4 regions of the Streptosporangium sp. NPDC050284 genome follow, and region 2 is predicted to be linked to each of the others. Evidence: riboswitches for the same ligand, from Rfam matches in the RefSeq annotation. Region 2 holds a riboswitch; each other region holds the start of a gene.
What was found. A riboswitch is a leader RNA that binds a small molecule or an ion and turns the genes downstream of it on or off. The one in region 2 is predicted to bind cyclic di-AMP.
Positions count from the first base shown of each region.

Region 1: linked by a shared signal. The riboswitch ahead of ACIBH4_RS31480 (NlpC/P60 family protein) and the one ahead of ACIBH4_RS15605 (hypothetical protein) in region 2 are both predicted to bind cyclic di-AMP.
Region 3: linked by a shared signal. The riboswitch ahead of ACIBH4_RS14510 (hypothetical protein) and the one ahead of ACIBH4_RS15605 (hypothetical protein) in region 2 are both predicted to bind cyclic di-AMP.
Region 4: linked by a shared signal. The riboswitch ahead of ACIBH4_RS20505 (C40 family peptidase) and the one ahead of ACIBH4_RS15605 (hypothetical protein) in region 2 are both predicted to bind cyclic di-AMP.

Region 1 is NZ_JBITIZ010000016.1:104,881-112,143, forward strand. It holds gene ACIBH4_RS31460 (L-aspartate oxidase) at 1-754, shown strand, start outside; gene ACIBH4_RS31465 (type III pantothenate kinase) at 754-1,536, shown strand; gene lysX (bifunctional lysylphosphatidylglycerol synthetase/lysine--tRNA ligase LysX) at 1,862-3,364, shown strand; gene ACIBH4_RS31475 (LuxR C-terminal-related transcriptional regulator) at 4,291-4,491, shown strand; gene ACIBH4_RS31480 (NlpC/P60 family protein) at 4,564-5,613, opposite strand; cyclic di-AMP (ydaO/yuaA leader) riboswitch at 5,619-5,766, opposite strand; gene ACIBH4_RS31485 (amino-acid N-acetyltransferase) at 6,212-6,778, shown strand; gene ACIBH4_RS31490 (RDD family protein) at 7,007-7,263, shown strand, end outside.
Region 2 is NZ_JBITIZ010000005.1:494,339-501,601, forward strand. It holds gene ACIBH4_RS15585 (flavin reductase family protein) at 1-77, shown strand, start outside; gene ACIBH4_RS15590 (aldo/keto reductase family protein) at 207-1,244, shown strand; gene ACIBH4_RS15595 (AfsR/SARP family transcriptional regulator) at 2,156-2,980, shown strand; gene ACIBH4_RS15600 (nuclear transport factor 2 family protein) at 3,190-3,618, shown strand; gene ACIBH4_RS15605 (hypothetical protein) at 3,654-4,628, opposite strand; cyclic di-AMP (ydaO/yuaA leader) riboswitch at 4,632-4,768, opposite strand; gene galT (galactose-1-phosphate uridylyltransferase) at 4,841-5,920, opposite strand; gene ACIBH4_RS15615 (DeoR/GlpR family DNA-binding transcription regulator) at 5,917-6,717, opposite strand; gene ACIBH4_RS15620 (metal-dependent phosphohydrolase) at 6,802-7,263, opposite strand, start outside.
Region 3 is NZ_JBITIZ010000005.1:268,546-275,808, forward strand. It holds gene ACIBH4_RS14505 (DUF4253 domain-containing protein) at 168-914, shown strand; cyclic di-AMP (ydaO/yuaA leader) riboswitch at 1,225-1,374, shown strand; gene ACIBH4_RS14510 (hypothetical protein) at 1,620-2,435, shown strand; gene ACIBH4_RS14515 (hypothetical protein) at 2,595-2,966, opposite strand; gene ACIBH4_RS14520 (roadblock/LC7 domain-containing protein) at 2,979-3,359, opposite strand; gene ACIBH4_RS14525 (hypothetical protein) at 3,418-4,311, opposite strand; gene ACIBH4_RS14530 (roadblock/LC7 domain-containing protein) at 4,316-4,696, opposite strand; gene ACIBH4_RS14535 (DUF4032 domain-containing protein) at 4,849-6,060, opposite strand; gene ACIBH4_RS14540 (class II aldolase/adducin family protein) at 6,124-6,771, opposite strand; gene ngcE (N-acetylglucosamine/diacetylchitobiose ABC transporter substrate-binding protein) at 7,103-7,263, shown strand, end outside.
Region 4 is NZ_JBITIZ010000008.1:214,508-221,770, forward strand. It holds gene serA (phosphoglycerate dehydrogenase) at 1-340, shown strand, start outside; gene ACIBH4_RS20505 (C40 family peptidase) at 936-1,544, opposite strand; cyclic di-AMP (ydaO/yuaA leader) riboswitch at 1,532-1,765, opposite strand; gene ACIBH4_RS20510 (3-isopropylmalate dehydrogenase) at 1,906-2,952, shown strand; gene ACIBH4_RS20515 (branched-chain amino acid aminotransferase) at 3,127-4,221, shown strand; gene ACIBH4_RS20520 (Uma2 family endonuclease) at 4,485-5,075, opposite strand; gene ACIBH4_RS20525 (O-methyltransferase) at 5,178-5,831, opposite strand; gene cimA (citramalate synthase) at 6,120-7,263, shown strand, end outside.

The sequences.
Region 1 (7,263 bases), on a different contig from region 2:
CATCCCCGCCGACCAGACCGCCACCGCCGACGTGGTGGCCCGCGCCGACGGCGTGGTCGCGGGGCTGGCCGTCGCCGAGGGCGCGTTCTCCCACCTCAGCCAGGGCCGCCTGGTGGCCGAGCGCAGGGTCAAGGACGGCGAGCGCGTCGCCACCGGTGACGTGCTGATGACCGTCACCGGTCCCACCAGGGACCTGCTGACCGCCGAGCGCACCGCGCTCAACCTGCTCACCCACCTGTCCGGCATCGCGACCCTGACCGGCCACTGGGTCCGGGCCGTCGAGGGGACCGGGGCCAGGATCAGGGACAGCCGCAAGACGCTGCCGGGACTGCGGGCCCTGGAGAAGTACGCCGTCCGGTGCGGCGGCGGAACCAATCACCGCATGTCACTTTCGGACGCCGCGCTGATCAAGGACAATCACGTGGTGGCCTCGGGTGGGGTCGCCGAGGCGTTCCGGGCGGTCCGTGACGCCTTTCCCGGCCTGCCGATCGAGGTCGAGGTCGATCGGATCGACCAGATCGAGCCGGTGCTGGCCGAGGGAGCGGAGGAGATCCTGTTGGACAATTTCACCGTCGAGGAGCTGGCGCGGGCCGTACGGCTGGTGGACGGCAGGGCGCGGTTGGAGTCCAGCGGAGGACTGACCCTCCAGGTGGCTCGTGCCGTGGCGGAAACAGGTGTTGACTACCTTGCCGTGGGCGCGCTCACGCATTCGGCGCCGGCGCTGGACATCGCCTTGGACCTTCGGGGGAATTGATGCTGCTTGCCATCGACGTCGGCAACACTCACACCGTTCTCGGACTCTTCGAGGGTGAGGACGTCATCGAGCACTGGCGGATCGCCACGGACGCCCGGCGCACGGCGGATGAGATCGCCGTCGTGCTCCAGGGGCTGCTCGGGCAGTCGCCGCTGCTCAAGGGCGCCGACGTCAACGGCATCGTGATCTGCTCCACCGTCCCCTCGGTGCTCAACGAGATGCGTGAGATGTGCCGCCGTTACTACGGCGACGTGAACGCGGTGATCGTCGAGCCGGGCGTCCGCACCGGGGTGCCGGTGCGGATGGACAACCCGAAGGAGGTCGGCAGCGACCGCATCGTCAACGCGCTGGCGGCGATCCAGCTGTACGGCGGGCCGTGCGTCATCGTCGACTTCGGCACCGCGACCTCCTTCGACGCCGTCTCCGCCAAGGGGGAGTACGTCGGCGCGGTGACCGCCCCCGGCATCGAGATCTCGGTGGACGCGCTCGCCACGGCGGGGGCGCAACTCCACAAGGTGGAGCTGATCCGTCCTCGCTCCGTGATCGCCAAGAACACCGTCGAGGCGCTTCAGGCCGGCATCATCTACGGCTTCGCCGGTCAGGTCGACGGGATCGTCGAGCGGATGGCGGCGGAACTCGCCGACGACCCCGACGACGTCACCGTGGTCGCCACCGGCGGCGCGGCGCCGCTCGTGGTGAGCGAGGCTCGCTCGATCGACATGCACGAGCCCTGGCTCACGCTGATCGGCCTCCGTCTGATCTACCACCGCAACACGCCGTGAGGACGACCTGTCACCACCGCAACACGCCGTGAGGACGACCTGTCACCACCGCAACACGCCGTGAGGACGACCTGTCACCACCGCAACACGCCGTGAGGACGATCTGTCATCACCGCGACGTCCTTCGGGGACGACCCACGACCGCGGCCGGGGACGATCTGCCACCGCGGCACCCTCCGAGCCTGATCCGCCACCGCGACGTCCTTTCGAGGACGATCCGCCACCGGCGACACCGTCCGAGGACGCCGGGGCACCGGGAGAGTCCCCTCCCGGTGCCGGACGGGGCGAACTCACGAGGTTCGCCGCATCGGTACCCTTTGGAACTGTGACCGATGACGTGACCACCCCCGCCGAGGATCTGCCCGAGCAGATGCGCGTACGCCGGGAGAAGCTCGACCGCCTCCGTTCCGAGGACGTCGACCCCTATCCGGTGAACTTCCCGCGCACCGCGACCAACGCCGAGATCCGCCAGAAATACGCCGATCTCTCCGCTGACACCGCGACGGGCGACAAAGTGGGTGTCACCGGCCGCGTGATGCTGTCCAGGACCGGAGGCAAGCTCTGCTTCGCCACCATCCGCGACGGCTCCGGCGATCTCCAGATCATGGTCTCCCTGGACAGGGTGGGCGAGGAGTCCCTCGCCGCGTGGAAGCGCGACGTCGACCTCGGTGACCACGTTGGCATCGAGGGCGAGGTCATCACCTCCCGCAGGGGCGAGCTGTCCATCCTCGCCGACCGCTGGGCGATCACGTCGAAGTGCCTGCGCCCGATGCCGGAGAAGCACGCCGGGCTCACCGACCCCGAGGCGCGGGTCCGTCAGCGCTACGTCGACCTCATCGTCAACGACGAGGCCAGGAAGATGGCCTACACCCGCAGTGCCGTGGTCCGGGCCGTCCGCGACTTCTGGCACGAGGAGGGTTACCTGGAGGTCGAGACGCCGATGCTCCAGCCGATCCACGGCGGAGCCACGGCCAGGCCCTTCAGGACCCACATCAACGCGTACGACATGGAGCTCTACCTCCGGATCGCGATCGAGCTCTACCTCAAGCGGCTGGTGGTCGGCGGCCTGGAGAAGGTCTTCGAGATCAACCGCAACTTCCGCAACGAGGGCGCCGACTCCACCCACAACCCCGAGTTCACGATGCTGGAGGCGTACGGCACGTATCTCGACTACAACGACATCGCCGACCTGACCCAGCGGATGATCCAGAAGGCCGTGCTGGCCGCCCTCGGCCACTCCGTCGTCGTCCACCAGGGCCAGGAGGTCGATCTCGGGCTGGCGAAGTGGCCGCGGATCACCCTGTACGGGTCGGTCTCCGAGGCGCTGGGCGAGGAGGTCACCACCGAGACGCCCCTGGAGCACGTCCGTAAGCTCGCGGACGCGCGGGAGATCCACTGGGACGCCAAGTGGGGTCAGGGCAAGCTGGTCCAGGAGATCTTCGAGGCCCTCGTCGAGCACACGCTCATTCAGCCCACGTTCGTCATGGACTATCCGCTGGAGACCTCCCCGCTGGCACGCAACCATCGGGACAACCCCCTCCTCACCGAGAAGTGGGACCTGATCGGCTTCGGCACCGAGCTGGGCACCGGTTACTCGGAGCTGAACGACCCGGTCGAGCAGCGCCGCCGCCTCACCGAGCAGTCCCTGCTCGCCGCGGGCGGCGACGCGGAGGCCATGCAGCTTGACGAGGATTTCCTCACGGCCCTGGAATATGCGATGCCGCCCACCGGTGGCATGGGGCTCGGGATCGACCGTCTCATCATGGCCTTCACCGGCAAGAACATTCGCGAGACCATCCTGTTCCCGCTGGTCAAGCCGACCGCCTGAGCCCGGCGAAGGGCGACACGCAGGGATCTTACGGTGGCGGGGGGGGGGGGGGGCCCCCCCCCCGCCCCCGCGCGGGGGGGGGGGGGGGGGGGGGGGGGGGGGGGGGGGGGCCGCCGCGGCCGGGGGGGGGGGGGGGGGGCGGCGCCCCCCCCCCCCCGCGCCCGCCCCCCCCCCGCGCGCGGGGGGGGGGGCCCCCCCCCCCCCCCCCCCCCCCCCCCCACGCCGTTTTCATGCGGTGTCGCCGTGAGTGCCACGGGGCCGACGCCGGGACGGACGGGACGAGATCGGCGGCCGGGACGAGATCGGGGGGCCGGGAACGGCCGTCGCTCCCATGGGCCCACGTAATGTCGGCCGCCTTTCCGTGTGGGGCGGAAATCCATTTCCAGCACGTCCAATATCGCTTTCGCGTCCCACCGTCATCGCGTGATACTTCGCGAATGTCGTGAAGCTGCTTCCTTGACCCTCATATTTCCGTATTTTTCGTGGTGTGTCGTCAAGGTAGCGGATGGTCGTGCTGGCCGAAGAGTATCGGGAAGAGATCGGTTTTTACCGAAAAATGTGGGCGGTCCGGATCTCCGGAGGACCGGCTCCGACGTGCCCGGCGAGGCGGGGACCCCGCAAAATCTTGTTCTGCCGGGACTTCGATCGCCGCAGCCAGGGGTGCCTACCGGCTCGCGCCCAGGACGGGTCATGACATAGCCGCAAAGGCACTGACATATCATGAGTACTTCATGTAGCGCCTACTATGTCAATACTGGACGCGCGCTATGAAGAGCAGAACTTGACGACCTTTGAACGAGGCGTTTACCGTTCCTGGCGGACGGTATTCATTTCCGGCGTCTCGCACCCGGTTTCCAGAGTGGGGGGAGTGACTCTTGGTGGCATATCCAGAAGTGGATTCACGCCATGGCGACGGCCCTCTGGGCATGAGCGATATCGGTCTCAGCGATGACGACCTCGTGCTGCTGGCTGAGCTCGCCAAGGGTGTCACGGTTGATCGAGTGGGGCGTCGCCTCGACATCAGCGGGCGGACCGTCAGGCGCAGGCTGAGAGGCATCTGCGACCGCATCGGTGTCGCCACGGCGATCGAGGCCGTCGCCTGGGCCGCCCGCCGTCGCCTGATCTGACACGGCACCGCACGCGTGCCCGGCAGGTCGGGCCGGGCACGCGTGCGGGCAGGAGGGCGGGGCGGGGCACGCTCAGGCGGCGATGCGGACGCCTCCGACGAAGGGCCGGTTGTCGATCGTGGTGATGTGGACGACGTCACCCGTCCGGGGCGCGTGGACCATCAGACCCGCGCCGATGTAGATCCCGACATGGTGCAGGTCGCTGTAGAAGAAGACCAGGTCTCCCGGGCGCAACTCTTTCCTGGAAACGTGGGTGCCGGCGGTCCACTGGTCACCGGTGTAGTGCGGCAGGCTGATGCCGACCTTCTGGTAGGCCCACATGACCAGCCCGGAGCAGTCGAAGGAGTTGGGACCCTCGGCGCCCCAGACGTACGGCTTGAGCTGTTGGGTGAGCGCCCAGCGGGTCGCCTCCGCGGCCTTGCCGCTGCCCACGATGGGCACGTTGGTCTTCACCCGGGCGCCCCTGTTGCCGACGGCCCTGGCACGCACCTCGCTGAACAGGTCGCTCTCGACCCGCGCGACCAGACGCTCGATCTTGGTCCGGTTGCCGTCGATCTCCGCCAGGAGCTCCTTGACCTCCGCCGTCCTCGCCTTGGCGCCGGCCTTCGCCCGCTCGGCGGCCTCGATCGCCCGGGCGACCTGGGCGACCTCCTCGCTCTGCTGCTGCTGGAGTGCGTAGTTGGTGGTGGCCTGATCGAGGAAGGTGTCGGGGTCCGTCGCCTGCGTGAAGGCGAGCCCGGAGTTCAGGCCGCCCGACATGTAGGTGCTCTGCGCCAGGAGGGTGGCCTTGGTGCGGCGGGAGGCCAGCTCCGACTCGCTCGACGCGAGGATCTTCTCGGCGCTCTCCGCGGCCCGCTGGGCCTGCCTGAGCTTGACCCGCTCGCCGTTGTATCGCTCGGCGAGGACGCCGATCTCCTCGTGCAGTTTCTCGGCCTGCTTGGCCAGCTGCTGGAGGCTGGGTTCGGGGTCGGCGGTGGCCGCGACCAGCGGCGTGCCGAGAGTGAGGGTGGCGAATGCCAGGCCGATGACCGCCATACGGCGGCGCAGCCCGCGCGGCGCGCGTTCTCGACGGCGGGCGTCGTCGCCCGCGTTCTTTCCTCCGCGGTCGCGCTCGCGCTTCACCAACGGGCTCCTCTCCTCGGCCGCCTACCGGGTTAGCTGACGGGTTCGGGCCGGAGGCAGCCCTACCGAGTGCGCCGGTGGCACTCGGATTCACCCCGAAGGACGTGGTGGGTCCCCGGTTCCCCGTGGTGGGGGATTCGGCGGGTCAGGCTTTTACGTCTCTGACATCGAGCACGGAGATTAGTGCACCCGTGGTTCCTGCTCAACCAGAACTGCGAATTCAGTGGAGGTTTCGCAACCGAAGTGTCACGGAAAGATCACACGCCAATATGATCAACATGGCCATTACGCTGCCTTTACCTCCCTGGTGGGGGCGTGGCGAAGGTCTTCCCAGGTCCGGGACCGTACCAAAGGTGAGCTGTGGCACACGTGAGATGCCGCGCGCCCAGTGTGGTAAAGCGATTACCGGCGGTCATGTGAGGGGGGTGTGCCGCGAGTTAAGGAGGAGCCGTAATTGAAGACCGGTGAGGACGTACGCTGAACGGTCATGGAGCAGCTTGCTGAGCATTCTCCCGTGCCGGTCGTGCGCACCCCGAGCGGCGGGGAGCGACGCGCGGGACCCGAGGGGGCGGAGCCTGACCCGCCCCTGCCCGAGGCGATCAAGGTCGCCGAGGTCGTAGAGGTCGCCGAGGTCTCGGTCCGTCGTGCCCGGACTCCGGACGTCCGCGCGATCAGGCGGCTCGTCGACACCTATGGCGGCGTCGGCCCACGCCTGCTGGAGAAGGCCACCGTCACCCTGTACGAGGACGTTCAGGAGTTCTGGGTCGCCACCGACAAGGAGGGGGCGGTCATCGGCTGCGGGGCTCTCCACGTCCTCTGGGAGGATCTGGCCGAGATCCGCACCGTGGCCGTCGATCCGACCCGTCGCGGGATGGGAATCGGCCACCGGATCGTCTCCGCCCTCATCCGCACGGCCGCGGAGCTGGGCCTGCGCCGGGTCTTCTGTCTCACCTTCGAGGTCGACTTCTTCGCCAGGCACGGTTTCCGCGAGATCCAGGGCACGCCCGTCGCCCCCGCGGTCTACGCGGAGCTTCTCGCCTCCTACGACGAGGGTGTGGCGGAGTTTCTCGATCTGGAGCACGTCAAGCCCAACACCTTGGGAAACACCCGGATGCTGCTCCACCTGACACGTGAGCCCGACTGTGATGACTTTAGAGCTGACTGATCGGAAAGGTGACTGTCGATACCTATGTCGATACCTTGTGCAGCAGCAAGCATGTGCGTCTGACATTTGCCACATGCGCAGTCTAAGTGAGGTGACGCGGTGAGCACCGGACAGCCGCCGTATCCACAGGATGATCCCGACCGCGATCGCACACCGTCGGGGCACCCGGATTACGGACAGCACAACGCGGGTCGAGCCGCTGGCGAACTCGATCCCGACGTAACGGTCATGGGATATCGGTCGGAGGCCTCACAGCCGAACACCGGCCCAGGACAGAGCCAGCCCGGCTACGGCCAGGGTTACGGGCAGCAGGGCTACGGCCAGCAGCCCGGTTACGGGCAGCAGGGGTACGGCCAGCAGCCCGACTACGGGCAGCAGCAGGGTTACGGCCAGCAGGGTGGGACAGGGTCGTACGGGCAGCAGCCGGGCTATGGCCAGCAGGCGTCCCAGCAGCAAGGTTACGGTCAGCAGCCCGACTACGGGCA
Region 2 (7,263 bases):
TCCCTCGGGACGACGCGCGTCCGGGCGAGGCGGGCGAGTTCAGAGGTGGGAACGCACACCGGAGCCGCGCGTCCTGACACGTCGGCGGATCGGCGCCCACGCGACCGATCCGCCGTGCCGCGCGCGGAGCAGTATCGTGACCTTCATCTGAAAGGAGGGTCGGGAAGACGGGCTCCTCGTAGGAGGGCGCCGCATCCTGACGGCCAATGGAATATCGCCACCTCGGGCAGAGCGGCCTGATGATCAGCGAAGTCACCTTCGGAAACTGGCTCACCCACGGCGAACTGGTGGATCGGGACCAGGCCGTCGCGTGCATCCGGGCGGCACTCGACGCGGGCATCACCACCTTCGACACCGCCGACGTCTACGCGCGGGGGGCGGCCGAGGAGGTGCTGGGCGCCGCGCTCGACGGGGTGAGACGATCGTCGCTGGTCCTCGCCTCGAAGGTCTGCCTGCCCACCGGCGAGGGACCGAACGATCGTGGCCTGAGCCGCAAGCACATCGTGGAATCCTGCGAGGCGTCCCTGCGCCGGCTGCGTACCGATTACCTCGACCTGTACCAGGCGCATCGTTTCGACGAGACGACCCCGTTGGAGGAGACGCTGATCGCCTTCGACGACCTGGTACGCCAGGGCAAGGTCCTCTATCTCGGCGTCTCCGAGTGGACGGCCCCGCAGATCGCGTCGGCGGTGGCCATCGCCGGCGAGCTCGGGCTGCGCAGCCGCATCGTCTCCAATCAGCCGCAGTACAACATGTTGTGGCGGGTCGTCGAACCGGAGATAGTCCCGCTGTGCCTGCGCGAGGGCATCGGCCAGCTGGCCTTCCAGCCGCTCGCGCAGGGGGTGCTGACCGGCAAGTACCGGCCGGGCCAGGAGCCGCCGGACGGGTCGCGGGGAACGGCCGGCGGGCGGGCTCCCACCTTCATCAGGAGGGTTCTGGGCACGACGCTTCTCGAACGTGTGCAGGCCCTGCTCCCGCTCGCGGGGGAGTGCGGCCTCTCGGCGGCCCAGCTCGCGATCGCCTGGGTGCTTCGGCAGCCGGGGGTCTCCTCGGTGGTCGCCGGTGCCACCAGGCCCGAACAGGTGACCGAGAACGCCTCGGCGTCCGGCAGGACGATCGACGAGGCCGTCCTGAAGCGGGTGGACGAGGTGCTCGGGGACCTCGTCGACCGGGATCCCGCCAAGACCGCGCGGATGATGGCGGTGAAGCCGAGCTGGACGAAGGCCGCTCCGGAGAACGGCTAGCCGCGGGCGCCCGCGTGACTTCACCGCGCGGTTCGCCGAGCCGGGGCTCGGGGGGACAGCGCGCTGTCCGCCGGGAATGCCGGTAACGACATGACCTTATGAAGACATAACGTCATGTCCGTAACTCGTGCGAGATATATCCGCTTATGACAACTTTTCAGCTTGAGGTAAAAGCCACAACTGTGTCCAGCATTTACGTATAATGGCCGGAAGCAGACAAGAGGTATGGGGGCTACCGGATGGCTGTGCGTTTTCGTGTTCTCAGGCAAGTTGAAATCACCGCGGACAGGCACATGGGCGGCTTGGGGCGCCGCCGGTGCGAGCGGTCCGCGTTCATGTCGCCGCGCGTCGAGGAAGGGCACGTCACAGGGCGGCCGCGCGGGATCAGGCGGGAGAGTCGCCGGGCGAAGGCCGGTCACATCCCGCTCGTACGGGCCTTGACCGGGAGCACGGGGCGGGATCCGGCCCTCGGCTGAAGCGGCCGCGCTCGCCGGAGTGGTGTGGCCTGAGCCGCGGTTGTCGCGCCGGAGCGCGCCCGTGATGGTTTCCCCGGGATCGTACGCGCTGTCAGGGGGTTCGCAGCGGGTCCCGTCCCGTCGTCCATGAGGCGAAGGCGGTTCACCACCCCCTTTTGGGCACCCTTTCCGGGTGTTCCCATCGGGTGCGAGGCCGGCGAGGTCCGCGATCCACGTTTCCGGCCGAGCCACAGGCCACCCGTTCCGAGCGCGGCGGCACAGTTCCGCCCTGATCGAGGCGGCGCTTCGTCGAGACGTCGTACGCGCCTGTCATCGACCGACACCTCACGTTCCCGATCCGTGCGCGACCGTCGTTCCGTAACGGCATGCACGGCGGAGAAGACGACATTCCCATGAAGAGGCTGACGTCCCTTTCCCACCCGCGAAGGAAAACACATGTCGCCTAACACCCTCCCGGAGGGCGAGGTACAGTTCCGCGTTCTCGGGGATCTGGCGGTTACCGTGAACGGCGTCGAGGTGCCGATGCCGGCCCAGAAACCACGAAAGTTGTTGAGCATACTGCTCAGCAGAGCGGGGCAGTCGGTGCCCGTCGGGATCCTGTCGGACATCTTGTGGACCGAACAGCCCAAGAATCCGCGGAAGGCGATGCAGGTCTACGTGTTCCGCCTCCGGCATGTTCTCGGCCACGACCGGATCCAGCAGCGGGGTGAGGGCTATGCGCTGGTCACGCATCCCGACGAACTCGATGTCCACAGGTTCGAGGCGCTCGCCAAGCAGGCGCTGAACGCCATGCTCTCCTCCGACATAAAGGATCTGGCGCGCTGTTCGGCGGAGGCGCTCGACATGTGGCGCGGTAGACCGTACGCGGACCTGGCGGAGAGCGCCGTCGCGGACCACGAGGTCAGCCGGCTGGAGGAACTGCGAACCTCACTCCTGGAGCTTCGCATCGGCGCGGACATCGGCCTCGGGAACCACTTCGAGACCATACCCGAGCTGCGCAGCCTGATCATGCGTTTCCCGTTCCACGAACGGTTCCGCACCCTGCTGATGCTCGCCCTCTACCGGACCGGTCGCCAAGGGGAGGCGCTGGAGGTGTTCCAGGAGACCCTCGTGCTGCTCGACCGGGAGCTGGGAATCCTGCCGGGCCAGGAGATGAGCACGACGCACACGCGAATTCTGCAGTCCGACCCCTTCCTGATGTCCGTCGACGCCGTACTGGAATGTCTGGGGGAGGTCGGCCTGAAGGCCGCGCATCGGTGAACCAGGGGCCGGCGCCGTCGACGAGGAGTTCGGAGGTTTGGACGCGCCGCGATCCGGCCCGGTGCGCCGACCCGGCCGCCGCGCCCCGGTTCCGCAGACCTTTGGCGCGCCTCCGGGCGACGGGACACCTACTCCGGCGATAGTTGTGCCCCGCCCCTCGCCCCGTATCGTCCCCACCAGTGATCCCGACGGTATGAGGAAGGATCGGCATGAGCGACGACGCGGTGCGACGCGTTTTCCGGACGGTCGACTCGTTCGACCCCGACGAGTTCGTGCGGTTGCTGGCCGAGGACGCCACGTTGGTGTTCGGCAACGCGGAGCCGAGGGCGGGACGCGAGGCCATCGCCGCCGGGTTGCGGGAGTTCTTCTCCACCATCGGAGGCCTGCGGCACAGGATCGTGCGGAACTGGCAGGTGGACGCCGACGTCATCGCCGAGACCGAGGTGACCTACCGGCGGCTCGACGGCACGGACGTCAGTGTCGTGGCCGTATCGATCTGGCGCACCCGCGACGACGGCCTGATCTCGGACTACCGCATATTCGTCGACCTCGCCCCCCTCCACACGGGCGTGGACGCCGTCGAGCCCGCGTCCACGGGTGCGGCGCCCGCCTTCGCCCACGGGGGCGCCCAGGGGTGAGCCGCCGCTCACGAGACCGGACGCCGCCCCGAAGATCAGTACATCGAGATGTGCGGATGGTCGAAGTGGTTGGCCGTGATGCCGCCTCGGTTCGACATGAACCTCCAGCCGGAGCCGTGGTTGATGCGCTGGCGCCAGATCACGTACTTCACGCCGAGTTTGGCCTTGTTCTTGATGGCCCAGGCGGCGATCTCGTCGCCGAGCGCGAGGTTGGCGGCCGTGGGCATCGCGCCACCGGCGCTCATCATGAAGTCGCAGGCACGGCCCAGAGGATGCTCGCCGCCGTCGTTGACGGCCCGGTAGCAGCCGACCGAGTACGGCAGGTTGAAGCGCCTCATGACGGCGTTGCGCATGATCCGGGTGCGGTCGGTGATGTTGTCGGGGCCGGTGGGCAGCTGCGGCGCCCAGCTGCCGTCGGCGCGACGGCCGGAACCGGTGGGGGCGAGGCGGTCGAGCTTGTTCTTCATGTCGCGGATCAGCTTCTCGGCCTTCTCGCGCTGCGCCTGCACCTCCTTGGCCTCGTCGCCGATCTCGTCGGTGAGCCTGGCGGCCGTCTCGGCCGCCCTCTTCCTGCGTTCGATGCTGTTGACGAAGCCCTCCAGGTGGGCGGCCTGCTGGGCCGTGAGCTGCTCCATCACCGCGGCGGCGCCCATGTCGCCGGAGAACATCAGCGCGGGCAGCCCTCCGCCGCTGCTCTGGTAGCGCAACTGGACGATGGAGTCGACCTCCCGCTTGGCCTCGACGTAGGTCTTCTCGGCCTTTTCCAGGTTCTGCTTGGCGACGATCTCGGCCTTCTGCGCCATCTTGAGCGACTCGCGGGTGGCCGCGTAGGTCTCGATCAGCTTGTCGACCTGCTTGCCGAGCTTGGCCAGCTCGGCGCGGAGCTTGGCCTCGGTGGGCTTGGGGTCCGCGCTTCCGGCGGTGGGGGCGCCGATGGTGAACACGACGATCGAGCTCAGGCAGAGGGCCAGAGACGCACGCCGACGGAACGTGGGGGACGGGGCCGCCACGCACTCTCCTCTCCTTACGCCTACCGGGTTAGCTGACGGGTTCGGGCTGGAGGAAGCCCTTCCACCGAAGTGGTTTCACCCCAGGTGCGGTGGTTCCCCGGCTCCCGGGCAAGGTGCCCGGGATTAGGCAAATCAGCGTTTACAGCCGATGTGGGAAGGATAGTAGTGGTAAACAGCAGGTCATGCGACCTCAAGACGAGACCAAGCGGTAATCAGTTCGTGACAACAGAGCGCAGCAGATGTGCTGTCGCCTCGGGCGACACGTCGTTGACGAAGGCGCCCATCGCCGACTCCGACCCGGCGAGGTATTTCAGCTTGTCCGGCGCGCGGCGGATGCTGAACAGCTCCATGTGCGCGTACGACAGATCACGGCCGGTGGAGGCCGGTGCCTGGTGCCAGGCCGCGATGTACGGCATGGGCACGCCGAAGATCCCGTCGAGGCGGCGGAGTACGTCGGTGTAGAGGGGGCCGAACGCCGCGCGTTCCCCGGCATCCAGCGCGACCAGGTCGGGGACCCTGCGGTGCGGGTAGAGGTGGACCTCCACGGGCCAGCGCGCCGCGGCGGGGACGAAGGCCGTCCAGTGCTCGTTCGAGCCCACCACCCGGATCTCGGCCTCACGCTCCGCGGCCAGGACGTCGGCGAACAGGTTGCCGCCCGTCCGCTCCCTGTGGCGCTCGGCCGCCCCGAGGGTGAGCCTGGTGCGCGGGGTCACGTAGGGGTACGCGTAGATCTGGCCGTGCGGGTGGGCCAGGGTGATGCCGATCTCCGCCCCCCGGTTCTCGAAGCAGAAGACCTGCTCCACGCCGGGCGTCGCCGACAGCTCCGCCGTACGGTCGACCCAGGCCTCCATGACCAGTTCGACCCGCTCGGGGGAGAGCCGCGAGAACGCGGAGTCGTGCTCGGAGGTGAAGCAGACCACCTCGCACCTGCCGACCCCCGGACGGACCTCGCTCAGCCCTCCGATCGGCCGGTGGTCGCCCGGCTGGGCGGAGAACGAGGGGAACCGGTTCTCGAAGACCACCACCTCGTAGTCGGAGGAGGGGACCTCGGTGAGATTGCCCGGGGTCGACGGGCAAAGCGGGCACTCGTTGGCGGGGGGCAGGAAGGTGCGGCTCTGGCGGTGCCCGGCCACCGCGATCCACTCCTCGGTGAGCGGGTCGTAGCGCAGCTCGGAGGCGGCGGGGCGGGGCGGCAGGTCGCGCCGGTCGGGTGCCGTGCGGTCGGCGTCGTCGCGCCGGTCGAAGTAGAAAAGCTCCCGGCCGTCGGCCAGGTGGGTGATCGTACGCTTCATCGGCCGGCGATCTCGCTCTCCCGCTGGGGTTCGGTGATGATCATCTCGCCCACCGAGGCGGCGAGCTCCTCGCGGGCCTCCTCGGTCATGCCGGAGTCGGTGACCACGATGTGGGCCTCGGCCAGCTCGGCGATCGTGCTGATGCCGACCGTGCCCCACTTGGTGTGGTCGGCGAGCACCACCAGGCGGTGCGCGGAGGCGACCAGCTCGCGGTTGGTCTCGGCCTCGAGCAGGTTGGGGGTGGTGAATCCGGCGCGGGTGCTCATACCGTGCACGCCGAGGAAGAGGGTGTCGACGTGGAGGCCGCGGATCGCCGAGACCGCGACCGGGCCGACCAGGGCGTCGGAGGGAGTGCGGACCCCGCCGGTCAGCACGACCGTGCGGTCGGCCCTGAGGGAGCGGTGGAAGACGTCGGCGACCCGGATCGAGTTGGTGATCACGGTCAGCTCGGGCACGTCGACGAGGTGGTGGGCGAGCGTCCAGGTCGTGGTGCCCGCGGAGAGCGCGACGGCCGTGGCCGGCCGGACGAGCCGGGCGGCGTGCCGGGCGATCGTCTCCTTCTCCGCCTGCTGGCGCACCGACTTGGCGGCGAAGCCCGGTTCTTCGGTCGAGCCGGGCCCTGCGGCGGTGGCGCCGCCGTGGACCTTCTCCACCAGGCCGCGCTCGGAGAGCACCTCAAGGTCGCGCCGGATCGTCATGTCGGACACGCCGAGCTCCCGGACGAGATCGGCGACCCTGACCCCGCCGCTGCCGCGCACCCTTTCCAGGATCGCCTGCTGCCGCTGCTGGGCGAGCATTGACTCACTCCCCTTAATCCACCAGATTCCACCAAAATACCACGACCAGGTGGGGGAGGTTGTTGGATTGTGATGGTCGGCCGCTCACAGTCGATCAAGCTCCGCCGTGATGTTCGCCCTCGCCTCCCCCTCCAGGTCGGCGACATGGAAGATCACCGGAAGATCGAGCAGCGAGCGCAGCACGGCGGCCCTTCCCGCCCTGAACGCGTCGTCGGGGACGAAGCCGTACTCCTCGCGCACGGCCGCCGCGTAGGCGGCGTAGACCTCGGGGGAGGAGCCCAGGATCGCCAGGTCCGCGTCGGACAGCACGGCCCCGTCCGTGTCGCCGGACGCGGGTGCGTGCGTGACGGTCAGCCTGACCAGCCGGGCGACCGTCGCCACATCCTCTGCGGGCATCCCCAGCTCCGGCAGCGCGCGCTCGGCCAGCCTCGCGCTCCGCTCCTCGTTGTCCGCGCGTCGCGGGTCGTAGACGGCGTCGTGGAACCAGGCCGCCATCCGTACGAGGTCCGGGTGCCCTGCCTGGTCGGCGAGGGCGTCGACATGGGT
Region 3 (7,263 bases), 230 kb from region 2:
GTCCCTCGGGATGGTTGACAGGCCAAAATTGATCCGTGGTCAGGATCGGATCGGTAGAGATGAGCGATTGCGAGCGTGAGAGACTCCCGCCAGTTCTGGGCCAGCTGTTCGCCGATGGGGGAGAAGGAGCCCACGAAGGTGAGGGGGACGGGGGCAGGAGGCTTTCGGTGGAGTTGCCGCCGGGGGACGTGGTGTGGCCCGACCCCGGTTACGCTCAGCTCGCGGTCCGTCGCCGTCCGGCGTTCTGGCTGAGTGAGGTGACGGTCTCCGGCGAGTACTGGGCCCGGCTGAGGGCTCAGCACGAGCAGTCGGGCCTGTGGCCGGTTCTGCTGGAGGACTCCGTCCAGCCCTGGTCGGCCGGCCAGATCGCCCCTGACACCGCCGCTCAGATCGACAACTACAACGCCGCCGCGTTCATGGCCGAGGTGTGGTCCGACTGGATCGCGAGGGCGACCCTGGACCAGCTCGAACTTCTCGACCCCTACGGTCCCGAGTGTCCGGGCCCGGCGCCCGGGGGAAGGCTCGCCGCCGATCCCGGTGTGGTCGCCGACTGGTACGCCGGGTTGGTGGCCGAGCGCAGGACCCCGCTCGGGCTCGTCGCGGTGGAGCGCGGGGCCGACGCCCTGGCCGTGATGGGCTGGCAGGGCGCCCTGAACCACAACGAGTGGATGGTCCCGCTCGCGGCCGTCGTACGGAGCTGGGAGGAGAGGTTCGGGGTGCGGGTGGTCGGGATGGGTTTCAACACCCTCGACCTCAGCGTCGCCGCGCCTCCGACGACCTCCGAGCACGCCCTGCACGTCGCGGCGGAACACTGGACGTTCTGTCCCGACAGCATCATCCAGGGGGCGGGGACCCTCATCGACTACGCCGAGCAGATCAAGGGCAGGAACGCCTGGTCGTTCTGGTGGGACTGACCGGACGGGGATGACCCGGGGGCCCATCCCGGATCTCGGGGAGGAGCTTCGTCCGGCGGGACGGGCTGTCGGCCGCCGGTGGAGGCCCCCGCGCGGGTCCGGGGGCGGGGGTTCTCGCGGCGAATGACGGCATGGGGAAGGCGTTCTCGCTGGTAGGGCGGGTGCCGACCTGGCGGGGCGATCGATGGGGCTTCCTTGAAGCTTTTAGGTAGATCTTCTGGGTTTTTCGTGGTGTTTGCTTTGCTTTGTCCGATTTGGTGGGTAGTGTCCACTGTTATCGGTTGGCGACCTGCCCTTCACAAGAGGAGGCGGCCGGCCGACGTCGAATCCCGAGGGCCCGCAGGGCTCCGGAGCCGGGGAACCAATTTTCCGGGGTGAATCCGCCGCGAACGCGCGGCGGTAGGGCAACTCCACCGCCCGAACCCGTCAGCTAACCCGGTAGACGAGATGGAGAGGAGATCCCCTCATGGATCACCGCGTCACCACGTCGGTGGACCCACTGTCCGCACCGACCACCTGAACTTTCACGCCGCCCCCCGCCCCTCGACCCGCCGCGCCTGATCGCGGCATCTTCAGGACCGTGCTCCGCGTAGCGATCGGCTGATCCGACTACGCCACCTTTTCCGATGAGCGCGTCCCCGCCGGTGCACCCCTTCGGTGTTCGCACACGGCCGCCCCGTTCCCTCGTGAAAGAGCCCTTTCTCCATGCACCCCTCCTTTGGTATGCACAAGAACGACCTGAACAAGCCCCGTCCGGGCGAGCGACCCTCGTACAGGAACACCTCCCTCGGGCGCGGCCTCGCCGCGGCCCTCACGGCCGCGAGCCTTCTCCTCTCCGGCGGTGTCGCCCTGGCGCTTCCCGCCTCCGCGGCCCCCGCCTCCACCCGCCTCGCGAACGACCCCGCGGCCGCCGCGCCCGCCGGTACCGAGGCCGTTCTCCTCCAGGGTGCGACCACGGCCTCCTACTTCTGGGACGACTCCTCGGGCCGGGCCGGTGACACCGGACTGCCCGCCAGCGGCAAGCCGATGCAGAAGGGCATGATCGCCAGCCCGAGCTGGCCCCTGTTCACCGAGGGATACGTCCTCTACAAGGGCAAGAAGGCGAAGTTCTTCGTCGGCGACCGCGGCCCGGGTACCCCCTCCAACCGGGGCATCATGATCGACATCGACGCCAAGACCTTCGCCGACCTGACCGGCGGCACGTTCAACTCCCGCACACTCGGCGTGGACGGCAACGGGGGCATGGGCCACATCGACATCCAGTACGTCGTCACCAAGTGGGGCAACGGCACGGGGATCAAGAACCACCCCGTCGCGTTCTCCACCGGCGCGTGGAACCGCAGGGACACCAGCCCGGCCCAGCCGCCGACGACCGTCTTCGCGATGGCGAGGAAGCTGGGCATCGGCCTGCAGACCCAGCTGGTGAGTGCCGAGGCGCGGCCCTGGCTCGGCAAGCCCAAGGTCATGGTCGAGCACGTCTCCGAGCATGTCCCCGACGGCGTGGCCGCGGAGAAGAACTGACCCCGACGGCGCGACAGCCGGGAAGAACCGGCCTCCGCCACCGCCACCGTCCCCGGCGGCGTGGCGGCCCAGAAGAACCGACCCCTCCGTCACCGTCCCCGAGGTGCGGAGGGTTCCGGTGCGGTCCGCGCCTGTCGGGGCGCGAACCGCAGCGGAGGATCAGACTTCGAGCTTCTCCTCGATGCCGCGCAGGCTGTGCCGGGCGAGCGCGAGGTTGGCCCGGCTCCGGTCGAGGGCCAGGTAGAGGAACAGCCCTTTACCGCTCCGGCCCGAGATCGGGCGGATCACGTGATACTGCGTGCCGAGCGTGATGAGGATGTCCTCGATGCCGTCCTTGAGGCCGAGCGACTCCATGGTCCGCATCTTCGCCCTGACGACCTCGGTGTTACCCGCGGCCGCGACCTGGAGGTCGAGGTCCTTGGACCCGCCGAGCGCGCCGAGCGCCATTCCGCTGTTGTAGTCGACGACGACCGCGCCGATGGCGCCGTCGATCGCCATCATCTCCTTGAGCGAGATGTCCATGTTGCCCATTACTGTCTCCGATCACTGGGATATCGATGTGCGTGAGCTGACGGCGGCGAGTCTGTCCGCCGTTTTGCGGCCCTCCAGCCTGAGCAGCCCGAGATTGGTCCCCGGGCGTGCCAGGACTGTGAGAACGATCTTGGGTCCGGCGGCGTAGAACGCCGCGTAGCCGTTGGTTCCGGAGATCAGCGTCTCCTCGAAGGCGCCCTTGCCGGCGATGCCCGTCATCCGGCGGCTCAGGGCGAGCACCGCGGAGGAGAGCGCGCCCGTCTGCTCGATGTCGTTTCTCAGGTCGCTGGCTATCGTCAGGCCGTCGACACTGCACGCGATGCTCCCGTCCACGTCGGGTACGCGTTCTCGCAGCATCGCCATCTCACGGCGTATCTCCTCGCGCAGTTCCACCGGCATCCTCCTTCCGATCAACTTCAGCGTCCGTAGCCTTATCGGCATGTGACCGGGCTCAAGTCATTGCCTCCAATGCGTTCCTGAGCCGGATGAGCAGGTTGACGTCGGCCGGGTCCCCGTTCGCCCTGGGGATCCGCTCCGACGTCTCCACGGAGCCCGTCCCGGCCGCCGGGATCTCCGTGGCGCCCTTCGTCCGCCTGGGCAGCGGGTCCGGCGCGGCGGGGGCCTCGGCCGGACCGGGCTCCGGGACGCGGAGCAGCCCGGAGGAGGCGAGCTGTCGTACGGCGAGCAGTACCGAGTACGCGGGACGGCCCAGCTTGCGCGCCAGTTCGGCCGGGGTCGCGACGGAGTCGGCGCCGACGAGCACCTCCCACTGGAGCGCGCTCAGCACCACCCGGTGGGCGTCGATGCGCTCCACCGGGACGACCGGGAGCGTGTCCAGTTCCGCGGACGGCCAGATCTGTTCCAACTGCGCCTTCCTCCGCTCGCACTCCCGGAGCAGGCCGGTCGCGTCGAAGTACCACTGCGGTCCGAGCCAGTGCCGCTCTCCCCGCCGGAACCTGGGCCGGTGCCCGGTGGCCCGCAGCAGGAAGTACGCGGCGTCGAGCACCGTGCTGAGCACGCAGAACTCCAGCTCACCCCTGGTGAGCAGGCCCTGGACGATCAGCCGCTCGCCGCCCGTCGGCTGGGGCTCCCGCGACTCCCGCGGCTCGGGAAGGGGCGCGGGGTCCGGTCGCCTGCGGGTGGTGGCCTGCCTGACCTGCCGTACGGCGTGGGCGGATATGCCGCGGCAGGCGCCCAGCAGGTCCTCCAGCCGAGGGGCGGACGCGCTCTCGGCGTAGGTCACGCGGCCGTCGGTGAGGTAGATGACCCCCGCCTTGCCGAGCCGCAGGGATCCGGTGGCGTGGTCGCCGGCGAGCCCGCTGAGGATGTTCTCGACGCTGGGCATGGGCTCACGTCGATATCAGGCGGCCGGAAAGGGCCTGGAGGCGGTGGCGGGCCAGTGCCAGGTTCGAGCGTTCCAGATCGAGCCTGACGTAAATGACGAGCGGGCCGTCGAACGGCGTTTCCAGCGGCTTCAGTAAATGGTGTCCGCCGTCCGTGGTCACGATCATGTCGTTGATCCGGACCGTGCCGCCGGGCACGGTGACGGCGAGCCCGTCGAGCGTCGCGCGCAGGGTCTCGCTCAGCCCCGCGGCCGACCTCTCCACGTCGGTGTGACGGCTCGCACCGCCGGCGGCCACCGCGGTCCCGCTGGTCTGATCGATGAGGATCGCGTCCAGGGCCCCGGGGATGGCCATTACCTCGGTGAGACAGTCTTCGATTCCGAGCACGTGCTCTCCCTTGCCGACGACTTCGAACGTCGCCCGGTCAGCGTAGGGAAAACCCTCGGAAACCACTCTCTCCGACTGGGGGTTTCATGGGAGAAGGGGGAGGATTCACCACCCCGAGGGGAAGTTATGCACCCCGGATGGAAATCAACCCTTTAGTCCTCGGCGATGAGTGCCTTTTCGTCCGGCTTGAAAATGAGAATGTTCTTCACATAGGAATTCACCGCGGCGGGCAGGCCGACATCGGTCCCCGCCTCCTCCGACATGTACCAGCGGTGGTCGAGCACCTCATGGAAGAACTGCGCGGGCTCCAGCTTGCCCCGCATCTCCTGAGGGACGGCCTGCACCGTGGGCTGGAAGACCTCGGCAAGCCAGCGGTGGGCCACGATCGCCTCGTCCTCGTGGCGAAGACCGTGTGACACGCGGAAGGAGTCGAGGTCGTTGAGGAGGCGTCTGGCCTGGTTCTCCTCCACGTCCAGGCCGGTGAGCCGCAGCAGCCTGCGCTGGTGGTGCCCGGCGTCCACGACCTTGGGCCTGACGATGAGCCGCCCGGTGCCCGCCTTGCGGCGGACCATCATCTCCGCGACGTCGAACCCCAGGGAGTTCAGCCGGCGGATCCGCTGGTCGATCATGTGCCAGTCGACCTCTTCGATGATCTCGTCGGAGGTGAGCTCGCTCCACAGACGGTGGTAGCGGCGGCAGACCGAGTCGGCGACCTGCTCGGGGTCGATGGAGGAGTGCAGCAGCCCGCCCGCCTCCAGGTCGAGCATCTCGCCGAAGATGTTGGTGTGCGCCACCTCGATGTCGTACAGCCGCTGCCCCTCGCTGATCATGGGGTGCAGTTCGCCCGTCTCGGCGTCGACCAGATAGGCGGCGAAGGAGCCCGCGTCCCGGCGGAACAGGACGTTCGACAGCGAGCAGTCGCCCCAGTAGAAACCGCTGATGTGCAGCCGTACGAGCAGTACGGCGAGGGCGTCGAGCAGTCGGTTGAGCGTCTCTGGGCGGACCGTCCCCGACATGACCGCGCGGTAGGGCAGCGAGAACTGCAGGTGCTGGGTGATGAGCGCGGAGTCGAGCGGCTCGCCGTCCGAGCCGGTCCGCCCGGTGACCACGGCGACCGGCTCGACGGACGGGGTGTCCATCCGGCTCAGGTCCCACAGCAGGCGATACTCGCGCTTGGCGTAGTACTCGCTGATCTCCTTGATCGCGTACACCTTGCCCGACAGGCGGGCGAAGCGCACCACGTGCCGGGAGATGCCGCGGGGCAGGGAGACCAGGCGGTGCTCGGGCCACTGCTCCAGCGGGACGTCCCAGGGCAGGCGGATGAGGTCCGGATCGCTCGGCGCGCCGGTGAGCTGCAGGGGCATGGGGTCAGTCCTCGCGATGGGGAGTCCGGCGGTGTGCCGGACGGGCAGGTGGTCGCGCCGCGGTCAGTCCTCGCGGCGGGGAAAGGTGGGCGGGTCGAGGGCGCGCCGGACCACCGAGGCGAGCTGCTCCTCGGTGAGCACGCGGGGCTCGCCGACGCTCCTGGCCCGCACGTAGACCTCGCAGAGCCACTCCAGCAGCCTGGTCGCCTCGAAGGCGCCGTCCAGGTCGTCGCCGATCGTGACCCCGCCGTGGTTGGCCATCAGCGCGGCACGCCTGTCCTTGAGCGCGGCCCTGACGGAGGCGGCGAGCTCGGGGGTGCCGTAGGTGGCGTACTCGGCGACCCTCACGGTCCCGCCGAGCAGCAGGACGTTGTAGTGGATCGGCGGCAGCTCGCTCATGGTCGTGGCGACCACGGTGCCGAAGACGGAGTGGGTGTGCACGACGGCGCCGGCGTCGGTGGTCGCGTAGACCGCGAGGTGCATGGGGGTCTCCGACGACGGCCGCAGGTCGCCCTCGACGAGGTGTCCCTCGATGTCGACGACCGGGCAGGCCTCGGGCTCCAGCCGGTCGAGGGAGACGCCGCTGGGTGTCACGGCGACCAGGTCGCCCGCGCGGACGCTGAGATTTCCCGCGGTCCCGACGACCAGTCCGGTCGCGGCGGCCCGGTGGCCGTACTCACACAGCAGGCGGCGCTGCTCGGCCAGCAACATGTCGTTAAAAGTAGGGGGTTGCGGTACCGGGCGGCAAACCTTCATTATCTGGTCTAGACCGGTTGCCGCCTGTCGGCGGCCGGAGAGCAGGGTTCCTCTACCTCCCCAGAGGTCGTGCGTCAATGGTTCGTAGAGGAATTTAGACCGCTATGTGCTGTTTCGTTGCCAGATCGCACTTCCCTGGCGTTTGGTTTCTACCGGATATGTCGCGAGGACATCACGGCTCGGTCTAGACCGGATGCGAGCTCTTGACGGTGGACTCCAGGGGTACGTACCTTCGGGCAAACGTTTAGGAAACTTTCCTAATTGATCCCCCGTGCAGGAGGGTTACATGTCCACATCGGCCAGTACGCCCGGAGATATCACCCGGCGGCAGATGCTCCGCCGGATCGGCATGACCGCTCTGATCGCCGGCCCCGGCGCAGGGATGCTCACCGCCTGCGCCACCGCCGGCGGCCCGGCCCCCGCCGCCTCCGCGGCACCCTCCGCGAG
Region 4 (7,263 bases), on a different contig from region 2:
TCTCGCCGACGGCCGCACGGTCTCGGTCTCCGGCACCCTGTCCGGGCCGAGGCAGATCACGAAGATCGTCGAGGTCAACGGCTACCAGATGGAGATCGAGCCGACCGACCACCTCTCGTTCTTCACCTACACCGACCGTCCCGGCATCGTGGGCGTGGTCGGCCGCATTCTCGGCGACCACTCGATCAACATCGCCTCGATGCAGGTGGCCCGTGACGCCAAGGGCGGCAAGGCGCTGATCGCCCTCACCGTCGACACCGCGATCCCGGCCGAGGTGATCGACCAGATCAGCGCGGAGATCGGCGCCGACAGCGGTCGCTCGGCCGACCTGGCCGACTAGCCCCGTTTCCCGCGCGTGCCGCGTCGTCGCGGTTTGATCCAGGACGACATGCGATCACCCCGGACCGATCGGGGAGCGCGTGCGGGAAACGCGACGGTGGTCCACCGGTGTGGCCGCCGCCCCGATGACCGGGGCGGCGGCCACATCTCGTCTCAGTATGTGAGAAGTGTGTACGCCGGACGAGACGGTGTTTCCGTGAGCAGGTAACCTGGAATCAAATGCGCCAGGTTCTCGTAATTCTTACCTGCCGCGGCGAGGCCTGACAGGGGCAGGCCGGCGACTCGCCGCGGTGTCGTGGCGCTTGCCGGCTCCAAGCCCCCGTCACCGGTCCGTGATCCGGGCCCTCGACATCAGGCCTGGTCGGAGTCCCGACCGGAGACTTGACCACCTTCCTTGCTCGCGTGCGACCGAGACGAGATTCGCCATGTACGACATGTATCCCTGGAACCGTCCCGAGGAGACAGAGGACGAGGCCATCGACGCGCTCCAGACCGCTCTGGACCGCAGGGACAACGGTGGTGCCCCCACCCGCTGAGCCCGTTCTCGCCGTCACCGGGGTCTCCACGGCCTCCCGGCGGCGATCCTCCGGCGTGTCTCATCCGCCGGGCACGATTTCGGTCGCGAGCTCGACCCGCTTGGCCAGCTGGACCCCCTGCGGGTCGGGGCGGACCGCGCCGGAGAAGGCGGCGCGGCGCCAGGAGCTGAGCTTCTCCTCCTTGACGACGTCGCCGCTCCGCGGGGCGTGAACCATGTAGCCGGGCTTTGTGATCATGCCGACATGGCCGAGGCCGCTGAAGAAGACCAGGTCACCGGGCCTGAGATTCTTCCAGGCGATCTTCTTGGAGAAGGCGGCGTACTGGTCGTTGGTGACGCGGGGGAGCTTGATCCCGGCGGCGCCGTAGGCGCGGAGCATCAGGCCGGAGCAGTCGAAGCCGCCGTTGCCGGTGCCGCCCCAGACGTAGGGCGTTCCGCGCTTGGACATGGCCCACTTCACGGCCTTCTGCCAGGCGGGCCTGACAGCCATGGCCTTCAGCGTTTCCTTCAGCGTGGGGGTTTTGAGCGCCGCGGGCCCGGGGGCGGGGGGCGGGGAGGCGGCCAGGGCGGCGGTCGAGGTCGCGCACACCGCGGCGCCGGTGAGGATCAGGGAGGCGGAGATGGACAGGACGCGGGGGAGAACTGTGCCGGACAGGATGATTCCTTCCATAAGGCCGGCCGGGTGAGCTGTCGGGCTCGGGCGTGGAGGTCGCCCTACGGCGCGAGAACGCGCTGATTCGCCCCAAGGGATCCACCTGATGACGACCGGGAACGCGCTCCGGGGGAGGAGCGGCGTTCTCGGGATGCGGTAGATCCCGTAAAAAAGTGGTTCCCCGGCTCCGTGTGGGCTCGGTCAGGGGGTGGCCCGTACGGATTAGGCAGTGATGTGAATGGGAGGACAATAACGAAACCTCCCGAAACGGTCAATGCATAGCAAAAAAGGATAAAACGATCAGAGAGCTCGCCGTGTGGACACGTCCGCAGAGTGAGACCGGTGTTCGATCACCGAGACGGACCGGTAGGGTGCCTGCATGGATTCGCGTAACATTCGCCTGGCGGTCATCCCCGGGGACGGAATCGGAGTCGAGGTCGTCGCCGAAGGGCTGAAGGTCCTCGAAGCGGTCGGCACGAAGGTGGAGACCACCACCTACGACCTCGGTGCCAAGCGCTACCACGAAACCGGCGAGACCCTGCCGGACCCGGTCCTCGACGAACTGCGCGGATACGACGCGATCCTGCTCGGCGCGGTCGGCGACCCCAGCGTGCCCCCGGGCATCCTGGAGCGCGACCTGCTGCTCAAGCTCCGCTTCCAGCTCGACCACTACGTGAACCTGCGCCCGGTCAAGCTCTTCCCCGGCGTCGAGACGCCGCTGGGCAGGTCCGGCCCCGAGGACATCGACATGATCGTCGTCCGCGAGGGCACCGAGGGCCCGTACGCCGGAGCGGGTGGCGTGATGCGTAGGGGCACGCCGCACGAGATCGCCACCCAGGAGTCGCTGAACACCGCCTACGGCGTCGAGCGCGTCGTGCGTTACGCCTTCGACAAGGCGCTCGGCCGCCCCCGCAGGAAGCTGACGCTGGTCCACAAGACCAATGTGCTCACCTATGCCGGCGACCTCTGGGCCCGCACCTTCGACCGCGTCGGCCTGGAATATCCCGAGGTCCAGACCGACTACTGCCACGTCGACGCGGCCTCGATGTTCTTCGTCAGCCAGCCGGAGCGCTTCGACGTGATCGTCACCGACAACCTCTTCGGCGACATCCTCACTGACATCGGCGCGGCGATCGCCGGTGGCATCGGCCTGGCGGCGAGCGGCAACGTCAACCCCGACCGCACCGCGCCGAGCATGTTCGAGCCGGTTCACGGCAGCGCCCCCGACATCGCGGGCCAGGGCAAGGCCGACCCGACCGCCACGATCCTGTCGGTCGCCATGCTCCTCGACCACCTCGGCATGGCCGCCGAGGCCGCCAGGGTCGAGCAGGCCGTCGCCGACGACCTGGTCGACCGGGCTGCCGGACGGGCCGGCCGGACCACCCGCGAGATCGGCGACGACATCACCGCCCGAGTAGCCGGCTGAGGAAGCCGCCTCCCTCGACCCCGACGCGCCTGGCGGCTCACCTGAGCCGCCAGGCGCGTTTTTTGTTTCTCCAGCACTGCCGGTTTTCGGCATAGATGGAGTAGTTTCCCGTTACCCGGTCCGACGCAGAATGGACCCAAGGGTAAGCCAGACCTCAAGAGAAGGATCCGTGCGATGACCACCGCTCAGAAGCTCAGCTTCGACGTGCAGCTCTCCGACCACGCTCGCACCGCGGCAGAGCGCGAGCAGGTAATGGCGAGCCCCGGGTTCGGTCAGGTCTTCACCGACCACATGATCTCGATCGACTACACCGAGGGGGAGGGCTGGCACGACGCCAGGCTCATGCCGTACGGCCCGCTCAGTCTCGACCCCGCGACGTCGGTCTTCCACTACGCGCAGGAGCTTTTCGAAGGACTCAAGGCCTACCGCCAGGAGAACGGCGCGATCGTGACCTTCCGGCCGGAGGCGAACGCCGCCCGCTTCAACAGCTCCGCGCTGCGGATGGCCATGCCCGAGCTGCCCGAGGAGACGTTCGTCGAGTCGCTGGAGCTGCTCGTCCAGACCGACCGCGAGTGGGTCCCGACCACGCCGGGGCACAGCCTCTATCTGCGCCCCTTCATGATCGCCACGCAGCCGGCGCTCGGTGTCAACTACCCGTCCAGGAGCTACAAGTACATGGTCATCGCCTCTCCGGCGGCGGCCTACTTCGGGGGCGGGCAGGCCGTGACGGTCTGGCTCTCCACCGAGTACACCCGCGCGGCCCCCGGCGGCACCGGTTTCGCCAAGTGCGGCGGCAACTACGCGGCGGCCTTCGTCGCCCAGCGCCAGGCCGTCGAGCAGGGCTGTGACCAGGTGGTCTGGCTGGACGCGGGCGAGCACCGCTACGTCGAGGAGATGGGCGGGATGAACCTGTTCTTCGTCTACGGAGACCGCCTGCTCACCCCGGCACTCACCGGCACGCTCCTGCCCGGCATCACCCGTGACTCGATCCTCTGCCTCGCCTCCGGCCTCGGCCTCCAGGCCGAGGAGGGGCGACTGTCGGTCGAGGAGTGGCAGCAGGGCTGCGAGACGGGCGAGCTCACCGAGGTCTTCGCCTGCGGCACCGCCGCGGTCGTCACCCCGGTCGGCTCGGTCAAGGGCGCCGACCGCGCCTGGACGATCGGCGACGGCACCCAGGGGCCGGTCACCTCGAAGATCCGCGAGGAGCTCGTGGGGATCCAGTACGGGACCCGTCCCGACCCGCACAGCTGGGTCCACAAGATCTGCTGACCACCTTCCATCGACGTCGAGGGCGACGGAGCGTGCGGCTGGGTCCACACGATCCGTTGCCCCCGTTTTCCGCACGCGTCGCGTCGTCGCCGGTCAGCGGTCGTGTCCGATCCGGTGCGACGAGTGATCGCTTCAGGTTGATCGAGGTCGCGTACGGAGTACAGGGCCGATCCCGTGCAGGAGGGGCCCGGTCGAGGCGTCCGGGGACCTCGCTCGGCAGGAGCCCCGGCCTCCCACCCGGCCGGGTCTCCCACCGAGCGGGCCTACCCTTCGGTCAGCTTGCCGGTGTCGATCGTGAGGTTCCAGGGAGCGGGGAGCTCGAGGGGCTCTCCAAGGGTCACCTGGTGTTGCTGCTGGTAGCCCCTCTCCCCGGGATGGCTGAGGAGCCGGGCGAGATTCTGGGTGGCGTCGATCACCAGATAGAGCGGAACCCCCGCGATCGCGCAGTTTTCTGGTTTGGTGACGTGGTCGTCGCTCCGACTGCTGGGGGAGACCACCTCCACGACGAGCAGCGTCTCCTCCGCATAGACGTTCTCCTCGTCCCACATGCGGGGAAACTTCGGCACGACAAGGAGATCGGGCCGATAACGATCTTTCTGGACGCCCAGGAAGAGCTTGACGTCGTATACGGGGTGCCAGCCCTGTTCGGTGGCGAACGGAATGAGCTGGATCAACAACTGCAGGATGCTCTTGGCGTGGTTGAGTGTGGGCAACTCCCTCACCACGATCCGGCCGTTGATGATTTCGACCTTACGGTCGGGCCACTGGTCGCAGGTCCTCTGGTAGTGCGCTTCGAGCTCCTGATGGTTGGTGGACACGAGCTTCGCCTCGCGGCGTTCCAGGGTCTTGGCCATGAGCTCATCCTTCCCTCCGCGCGGGTGGGCGCAACGTGTTTGTCACATCGCTTACAGTAATCGGAAGGGTTTTCTTCTGCCCACGATTAGGGAAAGTTTTCGTCAGTGCTTTCGAATCATGGTGAGGCCGTCGGCGATGGGAAGCATGATCGAGGTGACTCGCTCGTCGGCGCTCACCATGTCGTTGAACTCGCGGATGTGTCGCACGGTCTCGTCGTCCCTGGTGGGATCGGCGACGTGCCCGCTCCACAGGGTGTTGTCGACGAGGATCACCCCGCCGGGGGCCAGACGCGACATGAGGATCTCGTAGTAGACGGGATAGTTGACCTTGTCGGCGTCGATGAACGCCAGGTCGACGGCCGGGTGTTCTGGAAGCTCGCGCAGCCGCTCGGCCGCGGGCCCGATCCTCAGCTCGATGCGGTCGGCGACCTGCGCCTTCTCCCAGTAACTCCGGGCGATCGCCGTCCACTCCTCGCTCACGTCGAAGCAGGTGAGCCCGCCGCCGGGGGCGAGCCCCCTGGCGAGGCAGATGGAGGAGTAGCCGGTGAAGGTGCCCACCTCCACCGCGTTCCTGGCGCCGCAGAGCTGGGCGATCATGGTAAGGAAACGCCCCTGGTCGGGGGAGATCTGCATGGACGCGTTGTCGCCGGTCAGCTCGCGGGTCTCGACGGCGAGGGCGTCGAGGACGTCGTCGGGCTGGCTGGTGTGCGCGAGCAGATACTGCCCCACGGTGGGGTCGAGGTAAGTCGCCTTCATGGGGCCCATTCTCGCCCGTGCCGGACGGCGACGGGGGTGATTCCAGGTCGTGTCCGGTGCCGTGCGGGCACGCCGTAGGTCTCGGATCCTGAGATCAATGTGTCAGATGGCGTCGGCGTGTGGCAGACTCCGAAGCATCATGTTCTACGGTCTGCTCATTATCGGCAGGCGCGCCGGCTGAAAAGGGACACCGCCGGCGCGCAGACCTCTCACGTCCGTGAGGGGTCATTTTTGTTTCCAGAAGCCGAAGAGCGCGCGGCGAATCATCGAACCGCGAAGGAGATTGACATGGCCGACGATCGTTTCCACGTGTACGACACGACTCTCCGTGACGGTGCCCAGCAGGAAGGGCTCAACCTCACGGTGGCCGACAAGCTGGCCATCGCGCGTCACCTGGACGGTCTGGGCGTCGGCTTCATCGAGGGAGGCTGGCCGGGAGCCAACCCCAAGGACACGGAATTCTTCAGGCGCGCTCAAACAGAGCTCGACCTGAAGCACGCGCAGCTCGCCGCGTTCGGCGCGACCCGCCGGGCAGGTGTGAAGGCAGCCGACGACCCGTTGGTGGCCGCGCTGCGCGAATCCGGCGCGCCGGTCGTGACCCTTGTCGCCAAGAGTCATGACCGGCACGTGGAGCTGGCCCTCCGCACGACCCTTCAGGAGAACCTCGCGATGATCCGCGACACGGTCTCCCACCTTCGTGCGGAGGGCCAGAGAGTCTTCCTCGACGCGGAACACTTCTTCGACGGCTACAAGTCCAATCCCGACTACGCGCTGGAGGTCCTGCGCACCGCCGCCGAGGCGGGAGCCTCGGTCATCGCGCTGTGCGACACCAACGGGGGCATGCTCCCCGACGAGCTGGCCGAGGTGGTGCACGCGGCCGTCGGGACGTCGGCGAGGATCGGCATCCACTGCCACGACGACACCGGCTGCGCGGTCGCCAACTCCCTGGCCGCGGTCAAGGCGGGCGCCACCCACGTGCAGGGCTGCGCCAACGGCTACGGTGAGCGCTCGGGCAACGCCAACCTCTTCACCGTGGTGGCGAACCTGCAGCTCAAGCGGGGATTCGACCTTGTGCCCAAGGAGGCACTGGCCGACATGACCAGGATCGCCCACGCGATCACCGAGGTCACCAACGTCACCCCCAACTCCCACGCCCCCTACGTGGGCGTCTCCGCCTTCGCGCACAAGGCCGGGCTGCACGCCAGCGCGATCAAGGTCGATCCCAACCTCTACCAGCACATCGACCCCGCCGAGGTCGGCAACGACATGCGCATGCTCGTATCCGACATGGCCGGACGCGCCTCGGTCGAGCTCAAGGGGCGTGAGCTGGGCTACGAGCTGTCCTCCGACACCTCGCGGGAGCTGGTGAACCGGGTCAAGGAGATGGAGTCGAAGGGCTACACCTTCGAGGCCGCCGACGCCTCCTTCGAGC